4 regions of the Nitratireductor sp. WH36-1 genome follow, and region 3 is predicted to be linked to each of the others. Evidence: predicted binding sites of a transcription regulator. Region 3 holds the regulator's gene; each other region holds the start of a gene.
What was found. The regulator PhoB, encoded in region 3, activates phosphate uptake and scavenging genes when phosphate is short. The targets are predictions, from matches to a motif close to TGTCATNNANCTGTCAT.
Positions count from the first base shown of each region.

Region 1: AC4PTT_RS02110 (esterase-like activity of phytase family protein) is a predicted target of PhoB. The motif match lies at 2,034-2,050, and genes of this name have one in related genera.
Region 2: AC4PTT_RS09985 (esterase-like activity of phytase family protein) is a predicted target of PhoB. The motif match lies at 4,287-4,303, and genes of this name have one in related genera.
Region 4: AC4PTT_RS01870 (alkaline phosphatase D family protein) is a predicted target of PhoB. The motif match lies at 3,048-3,064, and genes of this name have one in related genera.

Region 1 is NZ_CM178970.1:427,739-433,790, reverse strand. Features, by position in the region: gene AC4PTT_RS02125 (VOC family protein) at 1-340, shown strand, start outside; gene AC4PTT_RS02120 (helix-turn-helix transcriptional regulator) at 353-1,063, shown strand; gene AC4PTT_RS02115 (DUF1013 domain-containing protein) at 1,187-1,894, opposite strand; gene AC4PTT_RS02110 (esterase-like activity of phytase family protein) at 2,122-4,320, shown strand; gene AC4PTT_RS02105 (NAD(P)H-quinone oxidoreductase) at 4,468-5,448, opposite strand; gene AC4PTT_RS02100 (DUF1192 domain-containing protein) at 5,598-5,792, shown strand; gene AC4PTT_RS02095 (MFS transporter) at 6,007-6,052, shown strand, end outside.
Region 2 is NZ_CM178970.1:2,137,048-2,143,099, reverse strand. Features, by position in the region: gene fusA (elongation factor G) at 1-1,274, opposite strand, end outside; gene rpsG (30S ribosomal protein S7) at 1,301-1,771, opposite strand; gene rpsL (30S ribosomal protein S12) at 1,831-2,202, opposite strand; gene AC4PTT_RS09990 (transcriptional regulator) at 2,672-2,953, shown strand; gene AC4PTT_RS09985 (esterase-like activity of phytase family protein) at 3,033-4,124, opposite strand; gene rpoC (DNA-directed RNA polymerase subunit beta') at 4,378-6,052, opposite strand, start outside.
Region 3 is NZ_CM178970.1:584,819-590,870, forward strand. Features, by position in the region: gene pstC (phosphate ABC transporter permease subunit PstC) at 58-1,530, shown strand; gene pstA (phosphate ABC transporter permease PstA) at 1,527-2,846, shown strand; gene pstB (phosphate ABC transporter ATP-binding protein PstB) at 2,861-3,676, shown strand; gene phoU (phosphate signaling complex protein PhoU) at 3,711-4,421, shown strand; gene phoB (phosphate regulon transcriptional regulator PhoB) at 4,458-5,144, shown strand; gene AC4PTT_RS02840 (hypothetical protein) at 5,228-5,569, opposite strand; gene AC4PTT_RS02845 (DUF1328 domain-containing protein) at 5,658-5,825, opposite strand; gene AC4PTT_RS02850 (response regulator) at 5,958-6,052, opposite strand, start outside.
Region 4 is NZ_CM178970.1:386,088-392,139, reverse strand. Features, by position in the region: gene AC4PTT_RS01885 (multidrug effflux MFS transporter) at 1-337, opposite strand, end outside; gene AC4PTT_RS01880 (MarR family winged helix-turn-helix transcriptional regulator) at 334-813, opposite strand; gene AC4PTT_RS01875 (M3 family metallopeptidase) at 957-3,011, shown strand; gene AC4PTT_RS01870 (alkaline phosphatase D family protein) at 3,150-4,718, shown strand; gene AC4PTT_RS01865 (MBL fold metallo-hydrolase) at 4,953-5,849, shown strand.

The DNA.
Region 1 (6,052 bases), 160 kb from region 3:
GGCGGAAATTCCGGTCACCGACCTGGACCGGGCACGCGCTTTCTATGGCGCTGTCGTTGAAAATGAACTGGCGCTGCGGGAAGACGGGCCGAACCCGTTTGCCGTGTTCGCCTCGAAAGACCCGCAGGAATCCATCTCGGGGCACATCTACCCCGGCAAGCCGGCTCCCGAAGGCACCGGGCCGACCATTCATCTCGCAGTCGCAGCGCCGCTTGAAGACGCCATGAAGCGCGTGACGGACAATGGCGGCAAAGTGGTGTCGCCCATCGTCACTATTCCTGCCGGTCGTTTCGTGTATTGTCTCGATCCCGACGGAAACAGCTTCGGAATTTTTGCGTGAGGAGAACAACGCATGCGCCGTGCTGACCGACTTTTTCAAATCGTCCAGCATTTGCGGGGCGGGCGCCTGGTTACGGCGCGTTTGTTGAGCGAGCGTCTCGAAGTCTCGGAACGCACGATCTATCGCGATATCGCCGACCTGCAATCGACCGGGGTTCCCATCGATGGCGAGGCGGGCGTGGGCTATCTGATGCGGGAGGGGTTCGAGCTCCCCCCGCTCATGTTCACCCGCGACGAGATCGTGGCCCTGGTGGCCGGGGCGCGCATGGTGCGCGCCTTCGGCGGCGCAGCGATGGCGCGTGCCGCCGAAGAAGCGCTCATCAAGATCGGAACCGTGCTGCCGGAACCGGAGCGCGACCGGATTGCAAAAACCGAAATTCACACCCCGCGCTGGGTGGTGAGCGACATGGACCGCCAGACCATCGATGCGCTGGAGCGCGCGGTGGAAACGCGCGACGTGCTTGCCCTCGACTACCGCGACGAGGCAGGCCGGACATCGGAGCGCGATGTGCGGCCTCTGGGCCTGTGGTTCTGGGGAAAGGTCTGGACGCTGGTGGCCTGGTGCGAGCTGCGCGGAGATTTCCGCACCTTTCGCATCGACCGCATTGCGGCGATCAAGCCGGCAGGGCGCGGGTTCCGGCCAGAGCGCGGCAAGCAGCTTGCCGACTTCTACCGCCGCATGGAAATTCATGAAGCCATGATCGGCAGGGCACAGGCCTGCTGAACCGGAAGATCGTCTGCAACAGGACTTTCTGCCGCCATCACCCGATACGAAAACAGCCTGATACGAGATCAGGCTGCTCTAATTTCTCCCCGGCAATCCGGGGAGATTATCAGGTATCGCGAATCAGGACTGATCGTCCTCATCATCGTCATTGTTTTCGGTGGAGCGCATCGACGAGAGCTTTGCGAAGACGGCTTCTGCGTCGAGTTCCTTCTCTTCCGAGGAGGACGAATCCTGCTCGCCGAGCGGCAGATGCTCGGTCTCGGATGCCGGCAGAAGCGTTTCGCCGGTGCTCTCCTGCGGCGGCAGGTAACGGGCAGCGCGCTGCACTTCCAGATCCAGATCGATCTGCGAGCACAGGCCCAGCGTCACCGGGTCCATCGGCACGAGATTGGGCGAGTTCCAGTGGGTGCGCTCGCGAATGGCCTCAATGGTCGACTTGGTGGTGCCGACGAGACGCGAAATCTGCGCGTCCTTGAGCTCCGGATGATTGCGCACCAGCCAGAGAATGGCGTTGGGGCGGTCCTGACGCTTGGAGAGCGGCGTGTAACGCGGCCCCTTGCGCTTGGTCTCCGGCACACGCACCTTCGGCTCGGAAAGCCGCAGCTTGTGGTTTGAATTGCGCTCGCCCATGGCGATTTCTTCGCGGGTGAGCTGGCCGGTCATGACCGGGTCCATGCCCTTGATGCCCTGAGCGGCGTCGCCATCGGCAATGGCACCAACCTCAAGCGGATGCAGCTTGCAGAACTCTGCAATCTGATCGAACGTCAGCGCCGTGTTGTCGACCAGCCACACGGCGGTGGCCTTGGGCATGAGAAGCGTGTTGGCCATAGTTCAAGAATCCTCTTCCTTCGCCCGCGTCCCTAGCGCGGGCGGTGGTTATAACCACCGATGTTGGGAAATTTCGTCCGCTTTATAAACTGAAACACCCCCCTTACGCAACAAATTGCGCAGCACCCCGGAACGGGGACGTCACCGAACCGTCATTGATCCGTCATCGGCGTGAAACCAAGCCCTCCGATTGTGCCGCTCCTACGGGACTTGAGGGAGTTTTGAACATGCAACGCAACGCGATCATTCTTGCTCTGCTGGCCAGCACGGCTGTCATCTTACCGGCTCAGGCAGAGATGAATTTCAACCGCATCGCCACTTTTGCCGTGGCCGAGAACCTGCCGGCCGATGCCGACCGGGCAACGGAGACCTCTTCCGAGATCATCGCCCGCAGCGCCGACGGCAAGACGCTGATCTATTCCGACAGCCCGCTGGGCGGCGTCGGCTTTGTCGACATCAGCGATGCAGCCGCGCCGAAAGCCGGTGGCGCCGTGATGCTGGACGGCGAACCCACCTCCGTGGGCGTGGTCGGCCAGAAAGCGATTGCGGCGGTGAACACCTCGAAGAGCTTTACCGAGCCTTCCGGCAATCTGGTGGTGATCGACATGGCGGCGAAAACCGCCGAAGCCTCCTGCGCGCTGGGCGGACAGCCGGATTCGGTTGCGATCAGTGCCGATGGACGCTTTCTTGCTGTCGCCATCGAGAATGAACGCGACGAAGACCTGAATGACGGCGTCATTCCGCAGATGCCTGCCGGCGACCTCAAAGTGTTCACGCTCACCGACGGCATGCCCGATTGCGACAGCATGAAAACCGTCTCGCTTGCCGGTCTCGCCGAAATCGCGCCGAGCGACCCGGAGCCGGAATTCGTGGATTTCAACGACGCGGGCGAAATTGTCGTCACGCTTCAGGAAAACAACCACATCGCGGTGGTTTCGGCCGAAAGCGGCGCGGTGGTGAACCATTTCGCCGCCGGCAGCATCGACCTCGAACAGATCGACACGCTGGACAATGGCGCAATCGACTTCGATCAGGCGGCAGCCAATGTGAAACGCGAGCCGGACGCCGTGAAGTGGCTCGACAATGACCGCTTCGTGACCGCCAATGAGGGCGATTATGAAGGCGGATCGCGCAGCTTCACCATCTTCAACAAGACGGGCGAGGTTCTGTTCGACAGCGGCAATGATCTGGAATTCCGCGCCGCAGCCGCCGGCCACTACCCGGACAAGCGTTCCGACGCCAAGGGCACCGAGCCCGAGGGCCTCGAAGTCGCGACCTTCGGCGATCAGCGATACATCTTCGTTGCGCTGGAGCGTGCTTCGCTCATCGCGGTCTACCGCGACACGGGCGGCGCGCCGGAATTCGTGCAGGTGCTGCCGTCGGGCATCGGACCGGAGGGTCTGGTCGCCATTCCCGAGCGCAACCTCCTGGTGACGGCCAATGAGGCGGACCTGATCGAAGACGGCGGCGCACGCTCGCATGTGATGGTCTACGAACTTTCCGAGGGCAAGGCCGCCTACCCGACCATCGAATCCGCCATGGACGAGAACGGCGCACCGTTTGGCTGGGGCGCTCTTTCGGGCCTCGTGGCTGATCCGGAAAAGCCCGGCACGCTCTACGCCGTGTCGGATTCGTTCTACGGCAACCAGCCCGCGATCTTCACCATCGACGCGACGCAGACGCTGGCGCGGATCACGAAAAAGACGGTCGTGACCCGCAATGGCGCGGCTGCCCAGAAGCTCGACCTCGAAGGCATCGCCAATGATGGCAAGGGCGGCTTCTGGCTCGCTTCGGAAGGCCGCACCGACCGCCTGACGCCGCACGCGCTGTTCCGCGTCGATGCAAAGGGCGAGATCAAGCAGGAGATCGCACTTCCCGCCGAACTGCTCGCCGTGGAGCAGCGCTTCGGCATGGAAGGCGTGACCGTGGTTGGCGAAGGCGACGACCAGATGCTGGTGATGGCGATCCAGCGCGAATGGAAAGACGACCCGAAGGGCCAGGTGAAGCTGGTGAGCTACAAGCCTGCCTCCAAGGAATGGGCTGCCGTTCGCTATCCGCTGGATGCGGCGGAAAAGGGCTGGGTCGGCCTTTCCGAAATCACCGCCCATGACGGCAAGCTCTACATCGTGGAGCGCGACAACCAGATCGGCTCGTCGGCGAAGATCAAGAAACTCTACAGCGTGTCGCTGGACGGTTTCGCACCGGCTGCGCTGGATGCAGACCTGCCGCTGGTGGAAAAAACGCTGGAGCGTGACCTGCTGCCCGAGATGAAAGCCGCGACGAATGGCTATGTGGTCGACAAGATCGAGGGCTTCGCCATCGACGCGAACGGCACCGCCTATTTCGTGACCGACAATGACGGGGTGGACGATTCGTCCGGCGAGACCATCTTCGTCAATATGGGCAAGCTCAGCGCGACCCACTGACCTGGATCGTTGTTGCGCAATTCCGGACGGGTAACCGGCTTCAGTTTTTCCCGGAATTGCTCTCGCAAACAAAGCCTCCCAGGGCTGAAGGCCCCGGCATCATCGCCGGGGCCTTCCTGTTTTTGGGAAAGGCGTTTTCGCCGGTGATCAAGACACTTCCAGCACGATTTTGCCGATATGCGCCCCCTCTTCCATGCGCTCATGCGCACGCCAGGCCTCGGCCAGCGGGAAGGTCATGTCCATGACCGGGGCGATGCGGCGGGCGGCCAGAAGCGGCCAGACATGCGCTTCCAGCTCCGTTGCGATGATGCCCTTGAAGGCGACAGAACGGGGCCGAAGCGTGGAACCGGTGTGACTGAGGCGCTTGCGCATGATCTGCGAGAAATCGACCTCTGCCCGCGCGCCCTTGAGGAAGGCGATCTGCACGATGCGTCCATCCATGGCCGCGGCGGTGTAATTGCGCTCGATATAGTCACCACCGATCATGTCGAGGATGACATCCGCGCCATGGCCGCCTGTCTCTTCCTTCACGGCCTCGACGAAGTCCTCGTCACGGTAATTGACCGTGCGCACCGCGCCCAGCGACGCGCAGGCGGCGCATTTTTCCGCCGAGCCCGCCGTGGCGATGACCTTCGAGCCAAGGGCTGTCGCCACCTGAATGGCGGTGGTGCCGATGCCGGAGGAGCCGCCATGCACGAGCAGGGTCTCGCCCTCTTTCAGGCCGCCGCGCTGGAACACATTGTGCCAGACGGTGAAGAAGGTTTCGGGGATGGCCGCAGCCTCGGTGAAGCTGAAACCATGGGGCACCGGCAGCGCGTTGGTTTCATGTGTCAGGCAGTATTCGGCATAGCCGCCACCGGGTGTCAGCGCCGTGACACGGTCGCCCACCTGCCAGCGTTTCACCCCCTCGCCCAGCGCGACAACCTCACCGGCGGCCTCGAGGCCCGGCAGATCGGAAGCGCCGGGCGGCGCGGGATAGAGCCCCTTGCGCTGAAACACGTCGGGCCGGTTGATGCCGGCGGCGCGCACCTTGATGAGAATTTCCCCCTCGCCCGGCTTCGGCACATCGCGTTGCTCCGGCTTCAGCACTTTCGGCTCGCCCGGCTCGCTGATCGCCACTGCCGTCATCTTCTCTGGAAGCGCCATATGATTCGTCATGCCCCTGTTGATTTGAAGAACGTCCGACAACACAATCGGCGAGTGATGCACGCGGATCAAGGGCGCGCCTGACAGGATAGCGCATCACCCTGCGGATGGAGGCGATGGGAGAACGCGCAATGGGCATTTTCGACGAGGACGACAAGAAACAGGCGGCCGGCCACCGGATCGGTGAGGACCTGTCGCTGCTCTCCGTAGAGGAACTCAACAAACGGATTGCGCAACTGAAGGAGGAGATCGTGCGGCTCGAACGGGACATTGAAAGCAAGGGTGCAACCAAGAACGCCGCAGAGGCATTGTTCCGACGGGATTAGCCTGGCGCGAAAGGGTCTTCGGATACCGCAATCGTCGCCCTGAACGACGGTTTTGCGATGGCGGCGACGCCGTTATTCGCGCATAGTGTCAAACGCGTGTCTCGAAGACGCCGCCAGTCTCTTCCCCGGCCTTGCTGACGCCATGATTCGATGGCGAAGGCGCGGTTGAACGACAACCGGCCAATTCGAACGCTACCCCCTTCGGAACCCGTACATGCTGTCACCTCTCGGCTCTATCATTGCGCTTCTTCTGGGCACCG
Region 2 (6,052 bases), 1.6 Mb from region 3:
TGGTCGCCCTTGGTCTTCGGCTCGATGGCGATCTGGATCACCGGATCCGGGAACTCCATGCGCTCGAGAATGACCGGCTTCAGCGGATCGCAGAGCGTGTCGCCCGTGGTCGTCTCTTTCAGGCCTGCCAGAGCGACGATGTCGCCGGCGTAAGCAACTTCCAGATCGGAACGCGAGTTGGAGTGCATCTGCAGCATGCGGCCGATGCGCTCACGCTTGTCCTTCACGGTGTTGGACAGCGAAACACCCTTGTTCAGCACACCCGAATAGATGCGGCAGAAGGTGAGCGAGCCAACGAACGGATCGTTCATGATCTTGAAGGCGAGCATGGAAAGCGGCTCTTCGTCGGAAGAAACGCGTTCGATCTCTGCTTCGGTCTTCGGATCGATGCCCTTGATCGCCGGAACTTCAAGCGGGGAAGGCAGGAAGTCGACGACGGCGTCGAGCAGCGGCTGCACACCCTTGTTCTTGAACGCGGTGCCGCAGAGAACCGGATGGAAGTTCACGTTGATCGTGCCCTTCCGGATCAGCTGGCGAAGTTCGTCATTCGAAGGCATTTCGCCCTCGAGGTAACGCTCCATCGCGCCTTCGTCGATCTCGACAGCCGTCTCGATCATCAGCTCGCGGTACTCTTCGGCTTTCGCCTGAAGGTCGGCCGGGATCTCAACAATGTCCCACTGAGCGCCGAGCGACTCGTCGCGCCACACAACAGCCTTCATCTCGATGAGGTCGACAACGCCCTGGAAGTCGTTCTCTGCACCGATCGGGAGCTGGATGGCGAGCGGCGTGGCACCAAGACGCGACTTGATCATGTCGAGGCAGCGGTAGAAGTCCGCGCCGATCTTGTCCATCTTGTTACAGAAGATCATGCGCGGGACATGATACTTGTCAGCCTGACGCCAGACAGTCTCGGTCTGCGGCTCAACACCGGCGTTGGAGTCGAGCAGAGCAACCGCACCGTCGAGCACACGCAGCGAACGCTCGACTTCAATGGTGAAGTCAACGTGGCCGGGGGTGTCGATGATGTTGAAGCGGCGGGTGTTGCCATCACGGCCGGTCCACGACGTCGTCGTCGCAGCCGAAGTAATGGTGATACCGCGCTCTTGCTCCTGCTCCATCCAGTCCATGGTCGAAGCGCCGTCGTGCGTCTCGCCCATCTTGTGGTTCTTACCGGTGTAGAACAGGATACGCTCGGTCGTCGTCGTCTTACCGGCGTCGATATGCGCCATGATACCGAAGTTACGGTAATCTTCGAGCTTATATTCGCGGGACATCGTCGTGTACCTTTTCGATCCTACGGCTACCAGCGGTAGTGCGAGAACGCGCGGTTGGCTTCAGCCATCTTGTGCGTGTCTTCGCGCTTCTTGACGGCAGTGCCGCGATTGTTTGCTGCGTCGAGCAGCTCGCCGGACAGACGATCGACCATGGTCGTTTCGTTGCGCTTGCGGGCAGCTGCGATCAGCCAACGAATGGCCAGAGCCTGGCGACGCTCAGGACGAACATCGACCGGAACCTGATAGGTCGCACCACCAACACGACGGGAGCGAACCTCGACGTGCGGAGCAACGTTATCAAGCGCCTGATGGAACACACCAACAGGCTCCTGCTTCATCTTGTCTTCTACCTGGTCGAATGCACCGTAAACGATGCGCTCGGCAGCCGACTTCTTGCCATCAAGCATGATGGCGTTCATGAACTTGGTCACAACCGTATCACCGAATTTCGGATCGGGGTTGATCTCTCGTTTTTCTGCACGGTGGCGTCGGGACATGTTTTTCGTCTCTTACCTTCGAGGCCCGGCTCAAAATCAAAGCGCCGAAGCCGGATATCCTACTTCGGACGCTTTGCGCCGTACTTCGAACGACGCTGCTTGCGGTTCTTCACACCCTGGGTGTCAAGCACACCACGGATGATGTGGTAGCGAACACCCGGAAGGTCCTTCACGCGACCGCCGCGGATCATCACCACGGAGTGCTCCTGAAGGTTATGCCCCTCACCCGGGATATAGCCGATGACCTCGAAGCCATTGGCGAGGCGGATCTTGGCCACCTTACGCATGGCCGAGTTCGGCTTCTTCGGCGTCGTCGTGTAAACACGCGTGCAAACACCCCGCTTCTGCGGGTTGGCCTGCATGGCCGGAACCTTATTGCGCTTAACCGGCGCAATGCGCGGCTTGCGGATCAACTGGTTAACGGTAGGCATCAAACCTTCCCTTGTTACAAATTCCGTGTCTCAAGCCCGAGGGCCGCATCCAGAACAAAAATTTGCTCTACGCACAAATCCAGGCTGCAAACCGCTTTTAACGGTCTTGCCCGGACAAAAAGCAGAGGAAGCGTTTCCGCTTCATGCGCCGCAAATTCTGTCGCTCGCAAAAACGAACCCTGTTTGAGACCTGATCCGGGGCGCGTCGCCCCGAAAGAAAAAGCCTCACATCGGCTCGGACGAAGCGGTAATTACTCGCATGAGGGTTAACCGTCAACCCCGCCGCCAGGATTATCTTGTACCGCAGGCCATCGCCGAGCCAGACAGGGTTAAAACGACAGATTATTTCCCGAAACAGCGCCATTTCGAACCAAAACGGCGCTCCATCTCTGTCATTCTCCAATCCCGCATGCGAGAAGCAGGCTTCATATAGTAAGCGATTGCCGGTTGGCAAGAATCAGGAATCACCATGAGCGAATCTGAACATCGCCCCGTCACCATCATCACCGGCCGGGTCTGGCGCGAAAAGGGTGATGAGAGCGAGGGCGTGCACATCATGCTGCAGGCCCCGGACGACGACACGGCGGTGCGAATGGCGCTGGAAGCCCTCGCGCGCGAAGGCTACGCGGAAGCCGAGCTGGACCAGATCGGCGACATGCAGGGCGAGCCCGATGAAGAGCCACACCTGTCGGCCTGGCAGGGAGCGCTTGAAGGCGAGATCGCAATCGTCACCTTCGACGAACCGGTCTGACCCCTTCACGGATCAGAGACAGGAAGCCCGGCCATCGCGCCGGGCTTCTTCTTTATGAGCGAGCCTCGGTCGTCCCGCTTTACTGAGAAGGCGCATCCAGGGCGAACACCACGAACTGGGTGAACTGGCCGTTCGGGTTGAAATTGTTGTCGGATGCCAGAACCAGCGTCTTCCGGCCAGCAATGACGGGCCCCCAGGTCAGGGATTCGATGTTGTCCACGTCGAGACCGAAGTCCCCTTCCCCGATCTTCAGAACATGCGTCTTGCTGACCGGCGTGACATCGCGGTCTGCGATGCTGTCAGCACCGAGAATATCGGTCGCACCCGCCGTTTCGACCCGATAGAGATTGATCTCGTTTCCGGTCCCCAGCGCAAAGGAGCGCTCGACCGCGAGAAACGTGCCGGCGTCGATCTCGAGGATCTCCGTCAGACCATTGTCGTTATAGTAAGGCTCGGTTTCCGACTTCTGGTGGATCGTTCCGGTTTCGTAGACATATTCGGCAACCGGCTCGCCGCTTTCGACGTTGAAACCAACGATACGCGAAGGGCTTCCCGCCTCAAGCGTCGCTTTCGGTCCGTCCTGAACGAGCGCATTCTCGGTCGCGACCCAGATGGTCTCTCCATCGACCGAAAGCGTCAGCCCCTCGAACGCCAGATTGTTGCGAATGCCGCGCTCGCCGGCCGCATCGGGAAGATAAGCGCCGGGGACCGCGAAACTGCGCTTGAACCCGCCGTCCGGTTTGGCCTCAAAGAGCGTCGGTTTGCCTTTGGCATCCCGTTCGCTCGACCAGAACACGCTCTGGCGCGCACCATCGTAGCGGATCGCTTCGGGATCGATCGTCTTGGCCGCGAAGGGCTCACCATTCTCACCCTGCAGCACATGGCTCGAGACAATGTCGACGCCCTTCACGCCGTCTTCCTCGATCACAAGCTTCAGACGGTAGAACCGCGCCGGCGCTTTCTCCGACCGGTCGTCCGAAATCGCGTAGAACAGATCCGCATCCGCGTCGTAGTCCAGGCCGGAAATGCCGCCGAACTCGACACCGGAGATCATGAGACCGCTGGGGAGGACGATTTCGCCGAGATAAGCGGGCTTCATCATGGCTTCGGCATGAGCCAGAGACTGCGCCGAAACGGACAATGCGGCAGCGAGCACTAATTTCCTGAACATGAGGTCTTCTCCGTGAACCGGGCGCGAATGCGCCTCCAGAGCATCGGACCGAAGAACCGAAACCGGTTTTCGGCTTATCCGACGCTCCATCGATGGTTTGGATCGCCCTTTGTGCGTCCGGATGAACGCACGGCGATCTGGAGAACCTCATGATGCAGCCGGGTGACAGACACGCGACGATGGCGGTGGACTGCCAAAAGAAAAGCCGGGCACAAGGCCCGGCTTCTGCATTCTCTGAGAAGAGGTCTGCCGATTACTCGGCAGCACTCGTCGTCATGTCGGCGATCATCGGATCGGCCATTTCCACGCCCGAGGTCTTGCGACGCTCGTCCAGGATCAGATCGTCGCGCGAGCGCGCAATCCGGCGAACCTGGCTCATCGCGCCACCCGTACCGGCCGGGATCAGACGACCGACGATGACGTTTTCCTTCAGGCCCTGCAGCGTGTCGACCTTGCCGGCAACAGCCGCCTCGGTCAGCACGCGGGTGGTCTCCTGGAAGGAGGCCGCGGAGATGAAGGACGGCGTCTGCAGCGAAGCCTTGGTGATGCCGAGCAGGACCGGCTGGCCCTCGGCAGGCTTCTTGCCCTCTTCCACCAACCGGTCATTGACCTCGTCGAACTCCACGGAGTCGACGTGATCGCCCGGAATGTAGGTCGAGTCGCCCTGTGCCGTGATCTCGATCTTCTGCAGCATCTGGCGAACGATCACCTCGATGTGCTTGTCGTTGATCAACACGCCCTGCAAGCGATAGACCTCCTGGATTTCGTTGACCAGGTAGGAAGCAAGAGCCTCCACGCCCTTGATCGCCAGGATGTCGTGCGGCGCCGGGTTGCCGTCGAGAATGAAGTCGCCCTTCTCGATCTGGTCGCCGTCCTGAAGATGGAACGGCTTGCCCTTGGGAATGAGGTATTCCGCAGGCTCCAGAGTCGCGTCATGCGGCTCGATGATGATGCGGCGCTTGTTCTTGTAGTCCCGGCCGAAGCGAACCGTACCATCGATCTCGGCGATGATGGCGTGATCCTTCGGACGACGGGCCTCGAACAGTTCCGCAACGCGCGGCAGACCACCGGTAATGTCCTTCGTACGGGCACTTTCGGTCGGGATACGTGCAATCACGTCGCCCGGCATAACCTTGGAGCCCGGCTCCACGGAGAGTACCGTTTCCACCGAAAGCAGGAACCGCGCGTCGCCACCACGAGCAAGCTTGGAGATCTTGCCCTTGGAGTCGAGGATCGTCAGAGCCGGCTTCAGGTCGGTGCCGCGCGGCGTCGAACGCCAGTCGATGACCTCGCGCTTCGTGATACCGGTGGATTCGTCGGCGGTTTCCTGAACCGACACGCCATCCACCAGATCCTCGAACGCCACGGTGCCTTCCACTTCGGTGAGCATCGGACGGGTGTAGGGATCCCACTCGGAGATACGCTGACCGCGCTTCACCTTGTCGCCCTCGTCGATGAACAGACGCGAACCGTAGGTCAGGCGGTGGCTTGCACGTTCCTCGCCGTTCTCGTCCATGATGAGAACCGCCATGTTGCGGCCCATCACGATGAGATCGCCTTCGGAGTTGCGCACCACATTGCGGTTGCGAACCTTGACCGTGCCTTCGAAGGAAGCTTCGAGGAACGACTGGTCGACCACCTGCGCCGTACCACCCATGTGGAAGGTACGCATGGTGAGCTGCGTGCCCGGTTCACCGATCGACTGAGCGGCGATGACGCCGACAGCTTCACCGATGTTGACCGGCGTACCGCGTGCAAGGTCACGGCCGTAGCAGACCGCGCAGACGCCGACGCGCACTTCACAGGTCAGCGCCGAGCGGATGCGGACGGACTGGATGCCTGCCTTCTCGATGGCTTCAACGTCACGCTCGTCGATCAACCGACCGGCAGCAACGATGACTTCTTCGGTTGCCGGATTGATGATGTCA
Region 3 (6,052 bases):
CGTCTCTGCGAAATTGGTCTGAATGACGCTGCCGGTTCCTGCCGGCGAGGAGGCTTTGTGTCCTGGGGACTTCTCCTTACGATCATCGTGTTCATTGGCGTTGTCGGTTATGTGCTCGGCAATGCGCGCGCGAAGAACCAGATCGCAACCGCGACTGAAAAGCCGCATTCGCGGGCGCACTACCATGGCTGGTGGGTGTTTCTTCTTGCGGTTCTGCCGGCGCTGTTCTTCATGGCGGCCTGGTCGGCTGGCAGCTATGCCTATGTGGATCGCGCGGTAAGCGAACAACTGCCTGCGCAGACCGAAGACAGCGCGATTGCGAGCCGTTCGCTGGCGCTGGGCATGGTGCACAATCTTGCCGAAGGCCTGCGCCGGATTGAAGGCGACCCCGCTTTCGCCCAGGTGCCGCAGAGCTTTGAAGACCTGCGTCCGATCCTTGCCGAACGCGGCGTGGCGCTTGCCTCCGACACGCAGGACTACATGATCCCCATCGCGCTCGATCTGAATGCGATGCAGGACAATGCGGCGATGATCGGCACCGTGCTGGCGATCCTCATCGCACTGGGTGGCGCCTATCTCGGCCTGAGAAGCGTTCGCCCGCGCAGCCGCGCCCGCAACAATGTCGAGCGCGTCATTACCTGGGGCCTTCTGGCTGCATCCACCATCGCCATTTTGACGACGGTGGGCATCGTGTTCTCGATGCTGTTCGAGACGATCCATTTCTTCCGCTCGGTTTCGCTGAGCAACTTCTTCCTCGGAACGGTCTGGGACCCGCGCTTTGCGGCCGCAGGCGCAGAGGCGCAGGAAGGCCAGTTCGGCCTCATCCCGCTTCTTGCCGGCACGGTCTACATCGCCTTCGTGGCCATGCTGTTTGCCGTGCCCGTCGGTCTCATGGCGGCGATTTACATGGCCGAATATGCGTCCAAGCGGGTGCGTTCGGTGGTCAAGCCGCTGCTTGAGGTTCTGGCCGGCATCCCGACCATCGTCTACGGCTTCTTCGCCATGGTCACGGTCGGCCCGTTCCTGCGCGACATCAGCGCGGCGATTGCCGGCGGTCCGGGCTTCATTCAGGCGCAGAGCGTTCTGACGGCCGGCCTCGTGATGGGCATCATGCTCATCCCGTTCGTGTCCTCGCTTTCCGATGACATCATCACCGCCGTTCCGCGCGCCATGCGCGACGGTTCGCTCGGCCTTGGCGCAACGCGGTCCGAGACGATCAAGCGCGTCATCCTGCCGGCGGCTCTGCCGGGCATTGTCGGTGCGCTTCTGCTTACGGCGTCACGCGCCATTGGCGAGACCATGATCGTGGTTCTGGCCGCCGGCGTTGCCGCAAATCTCACGCTCAACCCGTTCGAAGCGATGACGACGATCACCGTCAAGATCGTCAACCAGCTTACCGGCGACCTGGAGTTCACCTCTCCGCAGACGCTGGTGGCCTTCGCACTGGGCATGACCCTGTTCGTGCTCACGCTCGGCATGAATGTCTTCGCGCTCTACATCGTGCGCAAATACCGGGAGCAATACGAATGAGCGACGCTGTCTACAAAGGGGGCAATGCCCCCCGCGCAGCCGCCGCGCGGCGCGACATCGGCATCAAGAAGCGTTATGCGGCAGAGCAGCGCTTCCGGATGTACGGCATCGTGGCCATCGCTGTCGGCATCTTCTTTCTGGCTGCGCTCCTCTGGTCGGTGGTTTCCAATGGCTATACCGCCTTCTGGCAGACCTCGATCAATCTGGACGTCAACTTCGCCGAGAGCGTGATCGACCCGAAAGGCGAGCGCGCGACTGATCCGAACAAGCTTCTGACGGCAAACTATCCCAAGCTCGCGACCGAAGCTCTGGTGGCCAAACTCGGGGTTGATCCTGAAAACCGCAAGCTGGTTCGCGAAGTGGGCGGGCTCATCTCCAATGGCGTGCGCACGCAGCTGCGCGACATGGTGGTGTCCGATCCCGCGATCATCGGCACGACACGGAATGTGTGGGTGCTGGCGAGCGGCGATGTCGATTCCGCCGTGAAGGGGCAGGTCAATCTCGAGGTGGACGAAAGCCGCCGCAAGGTTTCCGACCAGCAGCTCACATGGATCCGCACGATGGAAGCGGACGGGGTTCTGGAGCAGCGCTTCAACACCGGTCTCTTCATCCGTGGCGCATCAAGCCGTCCTGAAACGGCCGGCATGGGCGTGGCCATCGTCGGTTCGCTCTACATGATGATGATCGTGCTGCTTCTGGCGCTGCCCATTGGCGTTGCCGCTTCGATCTATCTTGAAGAGTTCGCACCGCAGAACAAGCTGACCGATCTTATCGAGGTCAACATCAACAATCTGGCGGCCGTGCCGTCCATCGTCTTCGGTCTTCTGGGCCTGGCCGTGTTCATCAACTTCATGCATCTGCCGCGCTCCGCCTCTCTGGTGGGCGGCCTCGTGCTGACGCTGATGACCCTGCCGACGATCATCATCGCAACGCGCGCAGCGCTGCGGGCCGTGCCACCCTCCATCCGTGCGGCAGCTCTCGGCCTCGGCGCTTCGCGCACCCAGACGGTGTTTCACCATGTGCTGCCGCTGGCCGCGCCCGGCATTCTCACGGGCACGATCATCGGTCTGGCGCAGGCGCTTGGCGAAACCGCACCGCTGCTTCTGATCGGCATGGTGGCCTTCGTGGCTGATTACCCGACCACGCCGCTCGATCCCGCTACGGCGCTGCCGGTTCAGATCTACATGTGGGCGAACGAGGCCGAACGCGCGTTTGTCGAGCGCACCTCGGGCGCTATCATGGTGTTGTTGCTGTTCCTCGCCGTGATGAACATTACCGCCATTATTCTGCGGCGGCGCGTCGAGCGTCGCTGGTAACGGAGTGGAAGGACATGAACATGCTCACTGATGCTGCTGTTGAAGAAGCACTGGATGCGAGCCAGAACTCGGACACCCTCAAGATGCGCGGTGAAGACGTCTGCGTCTTCTACGGCGAGAAACAGGCGCTGTTCGGCGTCAATCTCGACGTGCGCGAAAACCAGGTGACCGCGCTGATCGGCCCCTCGGGCTGTGGCAAATCCACGTTCCTGCGCTGCCTGAACCGCATGAACGACACGATCGACATTGCCCGGATCACCGGCAAGATCACGCTCGATGGCGAGGATATCTACGATCCCCGCATCGATGTGGTGGAGCTGCGCGCCCGGGTCGGCATGGTCTTCCAGAAGCCCAATCCGTTCCCCAAGTCGATCTACGAGAACATCGCCTACGGTCCGCGCATTCACGGTCTGGCGACGAAGAAGTCGGAATTCGACGAGGTCGTGGAAGCGAGCCTCCAGAAGGCTGGCCTCTTCAATGAGGTGAAGGACCGCCTGCATGAGCCCGGCACCGGTCTTTCCGGTGGTCAACAGCAGCGCTTATGCATCGCGCGCGCCATTGCCGTGTCGCCGGAAGTGATCCTGATGGACGAGCCCTGCTCGGCGCTTGATCCCATCGCCACCGCCAAGGTGGAAGAGCTGATTGACGAGCTGCGCGAGAACTACACGATCGTGATCGTCACGCACTCCATGCAGCAGGCGGCCCGCGTCTCGCAGCGCACGGCCATGTTCCACCTCGGCAATCTGGTCGAGGAAGGCCCGACGGACAAGATGTTCACCAATCCGGATGACAAGCGCACCCAGGATTACATCACCGGACGCTTCGGCTGACGGCGCGGCAAACGCACAGATAAGGAACCAGACCATGGGCGAGCACACAGTCAGCTCCTTCGATGAGGAACTCGGTGAAATCGACCGCCTCATCCGCGACATGGGCGATCTCTCCGGCGAGATGACGCGCGCTTCCACCAGGGCGCTACTGCACTCCGATACGGCGCTTGCACAGCGCATCATCTCCGATGACACGATCATGGACGCCAAGCAGCGCGACCTTGATGAGCGCGCCATCACGCTCATCGCAAAGCGCCAGCCGATGGCGCAGGATCTGCGCAGCGTCGTGGGCGCCATCCGCATGGCGGCTGATCTCGAGCGCATCGGCGATCTGGCCAAGAACATTGCCAAGCGCGTCGGCGCCGTGGGCGAAAGCGCCACGCCGCGCACGCTTGCGCATTCCATCGACGCGATGGCCGGCCTCGTGCTGAAACAGGTCAATTCGGTGGTCGAGCACTATGTGGCGCGCAATGCCGAGGCGTTAATCCGGCTGCGCGACGAGGATGAGGAAATCGACATTCAGTACACGTCGGTTTTCCGCGAACTCCTCACCTACATGATGGAAGACCCGCGCAACATCACGGCCTGCACGCACCTCCTGTTCTGTGCGAAAAATCTTGAGCGTATCGGCGACCATGTGACCAATATCGCCGAAAATGCCTATTATGTGGTGACGGGGTCCCAGCTTCCGGTCCAGCGGCCGAAGCTTGACGAAACACAGATGACGGTCGAATCCGATGTCTAACCGGCCGTAGACTGCCCGAGGAGAATGCCTGCCATGATTGCCCCCAAGGTCATGGTCGTTGAAGACGACGAACCGCTTTGCGTCTTGCTCAAGTACAATCTGGAAGCCGAAGGCTATCAGGTCGAGATGATCTCTCGCGGCGATGAAGCCGAAGTGCGCCTGCAGGAAAACGTACCCGATCTGCTCGTTCTGGACTGGATGGTTCCGGCCGTTTCCGGCATCGAGCTGTGCCGCCGGCTGCGCATGCGCCCCGAAACGGAGCGCCTGCCGATCATCATGCTCACCGCCCGTGGCGAGGAAAGCGACCGCGTGCGCGGCCTTTCAACCGGCGCGGACGACTATCTGGTGAAGCCTTTCTCGACGCCGGAATTCGTGGCGCGTGTTCGCGCGCTTCTGCGGCGCGCGAAGCCGGAAGTGCTCTCGACGGTTCTTTCGGTCGGGGACATCGTGCTCGACCGTGAATCGCACCGTGTCTATCGCCGCAAGAACGAGATCCGTCTCGGACCGACAGAGTTCCGCCTTCTGGAATTCATGATGCAGCATCCCGGCCGCGTCTTCTCGCGAAGCCAGCTGCTCGACAATGTCTGGGGCGAGACGATCTATATCGACGAGCGCACCGTGGACGTGCATGTGGGGCGTTTGCGCAAGGCCGTGAACCACGGGCGTCTGCCCGATGTGATCCGCACCATTCGCGGCGCGGGCTATGCGATCCGCGAAGCCTGACAAACGCGATACAGCCATTAAAAAAAGCCCCGGTTCGACCGGGGCTTTTTCGTTGAAGCTCTTCGCCGTTATTTCGTGGCCCGTTATTTCGTGGCGGCGTGTCCGGGGCGGGCATGCTCGTTCTGCGCCACGGCAAAGCTCGTCACCGGCTCGATGGAAGCGGTCAGCTCGCCATTGCTGGTGATGTCCCACTCCAGGATCGCATCGTCATAGACGAGTGCGGGATCCACATAGACGCAGGTGGCGAGAACCTGCGGCGCTTCGGTTTCCAGCTCGCGCATTGCAACCGGCTTCTCCGCCTCGCACTCCTCAAACGTCTCGTAGACCGGGGTGGGGGCGGGCAGTTCCTGGCATTCGCGCGTGTCGCCGGCCCCCACATTGCCTGAGCAGCCGACAATCAAAAGAAGTGCAGCGATGTGTTCCATGGCTTTCTCCTTTCATTGTCTTCACGAAACGGAAGCCATGGATGGTCCGGTTCGCTTATGCCGCATTCGTTTATGTGTGCGTCGCCGTTTAGCGACCGCGTTTCAGAAGGCCCATGATCAGCGAGATCGCGAGCAGGGCGAGGAAGATGTAGAAGAGGATCTGCGCAATGCCTGCCGAAGCGCCGGCAATTCCGCCGAAACCGAGTGCGCCGGCGATGATCGCGACGACAAGGAATATCAGGGCCCAGTATAGCATTCTGTCTCTCCGTTTAGTTATGCCGGTTAAACGTCTGGCATTCGGATTTGGTTCCGCCGGAGAGATTTTGGGCAAAAGAAAAGCCGCCCGGAGGCGGCTTTTTTGAGAAACGCGTGAAGAAGCGGGGGCCTGTCAGGCCGCCGCGTGCGCCTGCTGATCGAAGAAGAGCGCCTGGCTGATGAGCGCCTTGACCATTTCCGGGCTGAACGGCTTGGTCACAAGGAAGG
Region 4 (6,052 bases), 200 kb from region 3:
GCGTTTCAATGTTGGGTGAGATCAGCGCGATGAAGCTCGCCACCACATAGATCGCGATGAAGGCGAAGGTGACGGGCTTGCGCCCGAGGCCATCCGACAGGGGGCCGCAGAACAGCTGCGCCACTGCAAAGCCGGCAAAGTATAACGAGATGGTCATCTTGACCGCCGCTTCCGTGGTGCCGAAAGCCTCGACGATCTCCGGCAGCGCAGGCGTGAAAAGCGCCATCGAAACGGGCCCGAGCGCCACCAGCAGCGCACCGATGATGCTGACCCGCCGTTCGCTCATCAGCGGCGGTGGCGGGGTTTCGGCATCCGGTGCTTCTGCGCGCATGTTCATAAAGGCTCCCCCTGCCGTGGCGCGGCAGGCTTTTGCGACAGGCCCGCCAGATTGGCCCGCACCACTTTCAGTTTCTCGAGCATTTCGTCCCACTCGGCTTCGCTGAGCGTGCCGGCAGCGCTGCGCCGCATCTCGGTGCCCACCCGGCCAATGGCCTCAAGCACTCCATCGGCCTTGTCCGTCAACTCGACGAGCTTTGCCCGGCGGTCGGACGGGTCGTTCGCACGGCGCACGAGATCGCGCGCCTCAAGCCGGTCGAGATAGCCGCTCAGCGTCATCGCCTCGACGCCCATGCGCTCGGCGAGAACATTCTGGCGAACTGCGCCGGCGCGCGCGGCATGAACCAGCGTGCGCGCCTCACCGGGCGTCACGCCGATACCGGCATTGGAAATTGCCCGATCCATCGTGTTTCTGATCAGACGATAAACGTCTGCGATGAGGAAACCGAACGATTCCGGATTCACGTGCTGCGTCATCAAAAAGACCCTTATTATAAGGCAAACTTAATATAAGCCATACATATAGTCAGCCCCTATCATCGTCAACTCCGGCCATTGCGCCGCCAGCCGCCAGCGCTTACATCGCAAGGGCTCTGTTCCTCCAACGAACCGGAAACGCCATGCAGAAATCCGCTCCCATCGATCTTGCAACGCACCCGCTGACGAACTGGACCGGGCCGCACGGCCTGCCGGATTTCACCGCATTCGACGATGCCGCGTTTGCGCCCGCTTTCGAGGTAGCCATCGCTGCCCATGAGGCGGAGATCGAGCAGATCGCCAACAATCCGGACGCGCCGGACATCGAAAACACGCTGGCTGCGATGGAACTCGCCGGCGAAGCGCTCTCGCGGGTCTCGGCCATCTTCTGGTGCCGCGCAGGCGCACACACCAATGAGACGATCCAGGCGCTGGAACGGGAAATCTCGCCGCGCATGGCCCGGCACATCTCGTCCGTTCTCATGAACGCGGCGCTGTTTGAGCGCATCGACCGGCTTTATCAGGCGCGCGACACGCTCGACCTTGATGCAGAGACCGACCGCGTTCTTGAAAAGGTCTGGAAGCGCTTTGTGCGCGGTGGCGCGCAGCTCGACGCAGACGACAAGGCGCGGCTTGCCGTGATCAATGAGGAACTGGCCGGACTTGGCGCGACATTTGGCCAGAACGTGCTTGCAGACGAAAGCGGCTGGTCACTGTTTCTGGAGGAAAACGACCTGGCCGGGCTCTCCGACGCGCTGAAGAGCGCGATGGCGGAAGCCGCCGAAGCGCGCGGCGAGCAGGGCCGCTATGCGGCAACGCTCTCACGCTCCATCGTGGAACCGTTCCTTGCCTCCTCCGAACGGCGCGACCTGCGCGAGAAGGTGTTCAACGCATTCGCCAAACGCGGCGAGAATGGCGGCGACACGGACAATGCCGACATTATTGCGAGCACGCTGAAGCTTCGCGCAGAAAAGGCGCGATTGCTCGGCTATGAAACCTATGCCGCGCTGAAGCTGGACGACACGATGGCGAAAACGCCGGAGGCCGTGCAGGAGCTGCTGCAGCCGGTCTGGCGAAAGGCGCGCGAGAAAGCCGCCGAAGACGAAAAGGAACTGGCGAGGCTGGCAGCCGAAGACGGCCAGAACCACGCCATCGCCCCCTGGGACTGGCGCTATTATGCGGAGAAGCGGCGCGCCGAGCGCTTCGCCTTCGATGAAAGCGCGCTGAAACCCTATCTCGCACTCGAAAACGTGATCGCCGCCTCCTTCGACGTCGCCAACCGGCTGTTCGGCCTGACCTTCGAGGAGCAGAAGGGCGTTCCGGCCTGGCATGAAGACGTGCGCACCTTCATCGTGCGCAATGCCGACGGCTCGCAACGCGGCCTGTTCCTGGCCGACTATTTCAATCGCCCGTCCAAGCGCTCCGGCGCATGGATGAGCGGGTTGCAGTCGGGCTATCGGCTGGGCGCCGGCAAGACGCCGATCATCTACAATGTGATGAACTTCGCAAAGCCGCCCAAGGGCACCCCTGCCCTTCTCTCGGTCGATGAAGCACGCACATTGTTTCACGAATTCGGCCATGCGCTGCACGGGCTTCTGAGCGACGTGACCTGGCCGTCGATTTCCGGCACCTCGGTCTCCCGCGACTTCGTGGAGCTGCCCTCGCAGCTCTATGAGCACTGGTTCACCGTGCCGGAGGTGCTGCAGAAATTCGCCCTGCACCACGAAACCGGCCAGCCCATGCCGCAGGAACTGCTTGAGAAGATGCGCGCGGCGCGCACCTTCGACGCCGGCTTTGCAACGGTGGAGTTCACCGCCTCGGCGCTGATGGACATGGCGTTCCACAGCCAGGCCGAAGCACCCGAAGCGCCGCTGGACTTCGAGGCGGAAACGCTGAAGCAGATGGAAATGCCGGACGCCATCGTGATGCGCCACCGAACGCCGCATTTCCTGCATGTGTTTGCGGGCGACGGTTATTCAGCCGGCTATTATTCTTATTTGTGGTCGGAAGTGCTCGACGCAGACGCCTTCCGCGCCTTCGAGGAAACGGGCGATCCGTTCGATCCCGAAACCGCGAAGAAACTGCTCCGGCACATCTATGCGGCCGGCGGGTCGGCTGATCCCGAAGAGCTTTACAAGGCGTTCCGCGGGCGCATGCCGACGCCGGAAGCCATGATGGAAAAGAAGGGGCTCGCCTAGGCCCGAGAACCTGACGATGACGGCCTGCCTGCGGGCCGTCATTCAATGGTCAGATAGATGTCACGCCGCCGATAACCGGTTGCCACACTAAACGGTGAAATTGCCTCCCACGACCCAACCAGATCGAGGGAGACTGTCATGAAGTCCTTTGGAGTGAGCACCCGCCGCAAATTCCTGATCGGAAGCGGCGCAACCGCACTTGCCACCACGCTTGGCGGGCTGGCCATGCCCGCCATTTCGCGCGCCTCGTCGCGCCCCGTCTTCACCCATGGCGTCCAGTCCGGCGACGTGGACACCACGACCGGCATGATCTGGACCCGCACGGATCGCCCGGCGCGGGTGGAGTTTGAAGTCTCGACCACCGAGAGCTTCGCCAACCCGACCCGGCTGCCGAGCCTCGACGCCCTGCCCGACAGCGATCTCGCCGTGAAAAGGCTGCTGGAGAACCTGACGCCCGATCAGGATATTTTCTACCGCATGACCGCCGTGGATCTCTCCGACGTTTCGGCGCGCTCGGAGCCGATTGTCGGACGCTTCCGCACCGCGCCCTCTGCACGCCGCGACATCCGTTTCGCCTGGTCGGGCGACACCGCCGGCCAGGGCTGGGGCATCGATGAGACCGGCATGAAGACCTATGCCACCATGTCGAAGCACGAGCCCGACTTCTTCCTGCATTCCGGCGACACGATCTATGCCGACGGCGCGATCCAGGACGAGGTGGAGTTGAAGGACGGCTCCAAATGGATCAACAAGGTGGTGATCGACGAGAAGCGCAAGGTCGCTGAAACGCTGGACGAGTTCCGCGGCCAGTGGAAGTACAACATGATGGACGACCATGTGCGCGCGCTGAACGCCGTGTGCCCGACCTTCTTCCAGTGGGATGACCATGAAGTGGTCAACAACTGGTCGGCCTCCAAGGACCTCACCGAAGACGACCGCTACACCGAGAAATCGGTGGCGCTTCTGCAGGCGCGCGCTGCCCGCGCGTTCCACGAGATGTCGCCGATCCGCTTCACACCGGCAGAGCCCGGCCGCGTCTACCGCAAGATCGCCTACGGGCCGATGCTGGACGTGTTTTTCCTCGACCTGCGCTCCTATCGCGGCCCCAACACCGCTTCCATGCAGGATGAGCTGAGCGATGAGGCCCGCATTCTGGGCGATGCGCAGATGCAGTGGCTGAAGCGCGAACTCTCGAACTCGCGCGCCACCTGGAAGGTGATCGCCTGCGACATGCCGATCGGCCTTGTGGTGCGTGACGGCGAGAAGATCGAGGCGATTGCAAATGGCGACGATGGCGCTGCCAAGGGCCGCGAGCTGGAAATCGCCGAGCTGCTGCGCTTCATCAAGAATGCGGGCATCGAGAACACGGTGTGGCTGACCGCCGACGTGCACTACACGGCTGCCCACTACTACAATCCCGACAAGGCGCAGTTCCAGGACTTCAACCCGTTCTGGGAATTCGTTTCCGGCCCGCTGCACGCCGGCACGTTCGGCCCCAACGATCTGGACCAGACCTTCGGCCCGGAACTGAAATATGTGAAGGCCCCGAGCAAGGAGCAGGGCGTGAACCTGCCGCCTTCGGACGGCTTCCAGTTCTTCGGCCTGGTCGACATCGACGCCGACACCCAGCAGATGACGGTGCGCCTTATGGATCGCGATGACAACGAGCTCTACACAATGACGCTCGATCCCGTGCGCTCGGCCTGACACTGAGCGCATGCACTCGAACCGGGACCTTTGCGCCCCGGTTTTTTGTTTCGCGCGAGCGCATGTGCCACGCAAATGACTGGAGGTAATCCGGTTACTCTTAGAAAATCATGCCCAATTGGTCGCAGTCTGCGAAATTGCATCTTTCCGCAACGCACACTAACTAAACTCGGAAAGCTGTCGAAAACCGTGGAGAGCAAGATGCATCAGACAGGCGCGCCCCAGGGAGCCGAAATGACCGCAGACGCAGGTCCTGCCCGGCCCGACGTGACCGTCTTCTTCGACAGGCGCACCTTCTCGGCACAGTATGTCGTCGCAGATCCGGCGACCGGCAAATGCGCAATCATCGATCCCGTTCTCGATTTCGACGAGAAATCCGGCGCAACCTCCACGGAAAACGCCGACCGGCTCCTCGCCTTCATCGAGGAGAAGGGGCTCGAGCTCGAGTGGATTCTCGACACCCATCCCCATGCCGATCATTTTTCAGCCGCGAGCTATCTGAAAACCAGAACCGGAAAGCCGATCGCCATCGGCGAGAAAGTGGTCGAGGTGCAGAAGCTCTGGAAAAGCATCTACAACTGGCCGGAGTTCCAGGCAGACGGATCGCAGTGGGACAGGCTTTTCGCTGACGGCGAGACCTTCACCATCGGATCTTTGCCGGCAAAGGTCATGTTCTCGCCCGGTCACACGCTGGCCTCGATCACCTATGTGATCGGCGATGCGGCCTTCGTGCACGACACGCTGTTCATGCCCGATTCCGGCACCGCGCGCTGCGACTTTCCCGGCGGCAGCGCGGAGCGGCTCTGGAAGTCCATTCAGGACATTCTCAGCCTGCCGGACGAAACGCGCATCTTCGTCGGCCATGACTATCAGCCGGGCGGACGCGAGCCGCGCTTCGAAAGCACGGTTGCCGAGCAGAAGGCCACCAACAGCCACATGTCGAAATGCGCGACAGAGGCGGAATTCGTTGCCGTGCGCGAGGCGCGCGACAGGACGCTGCCCATGCCGAAGCTCATTCTGCATGCGCTTCAGGTGAACATGAATGCGGGCCAGCTTCCCGCGCCGGAAGCCAATGGCGAGCGCTATCTGAAGTTTCCGCTCAACGCGCTTGAAGGCGCGTCCTGGGGCTAGAGCGCCGTGCATCGTGCTTTCCGAAAATCGATCCCGATTTTCGGGCCGATGCGCTAGACAATTCCAGGAAAAGCGGGAACCGGTTTTCCGTCCGGAATTGCGCAAGAACAATGATTTGAGCGGTCCCGGGGTCGACAACGGGCACTGCGGACTTTCGCAATTGCGAAAAAACCTGTAAGAGCGCGGCAACGCAACAGGGCCGC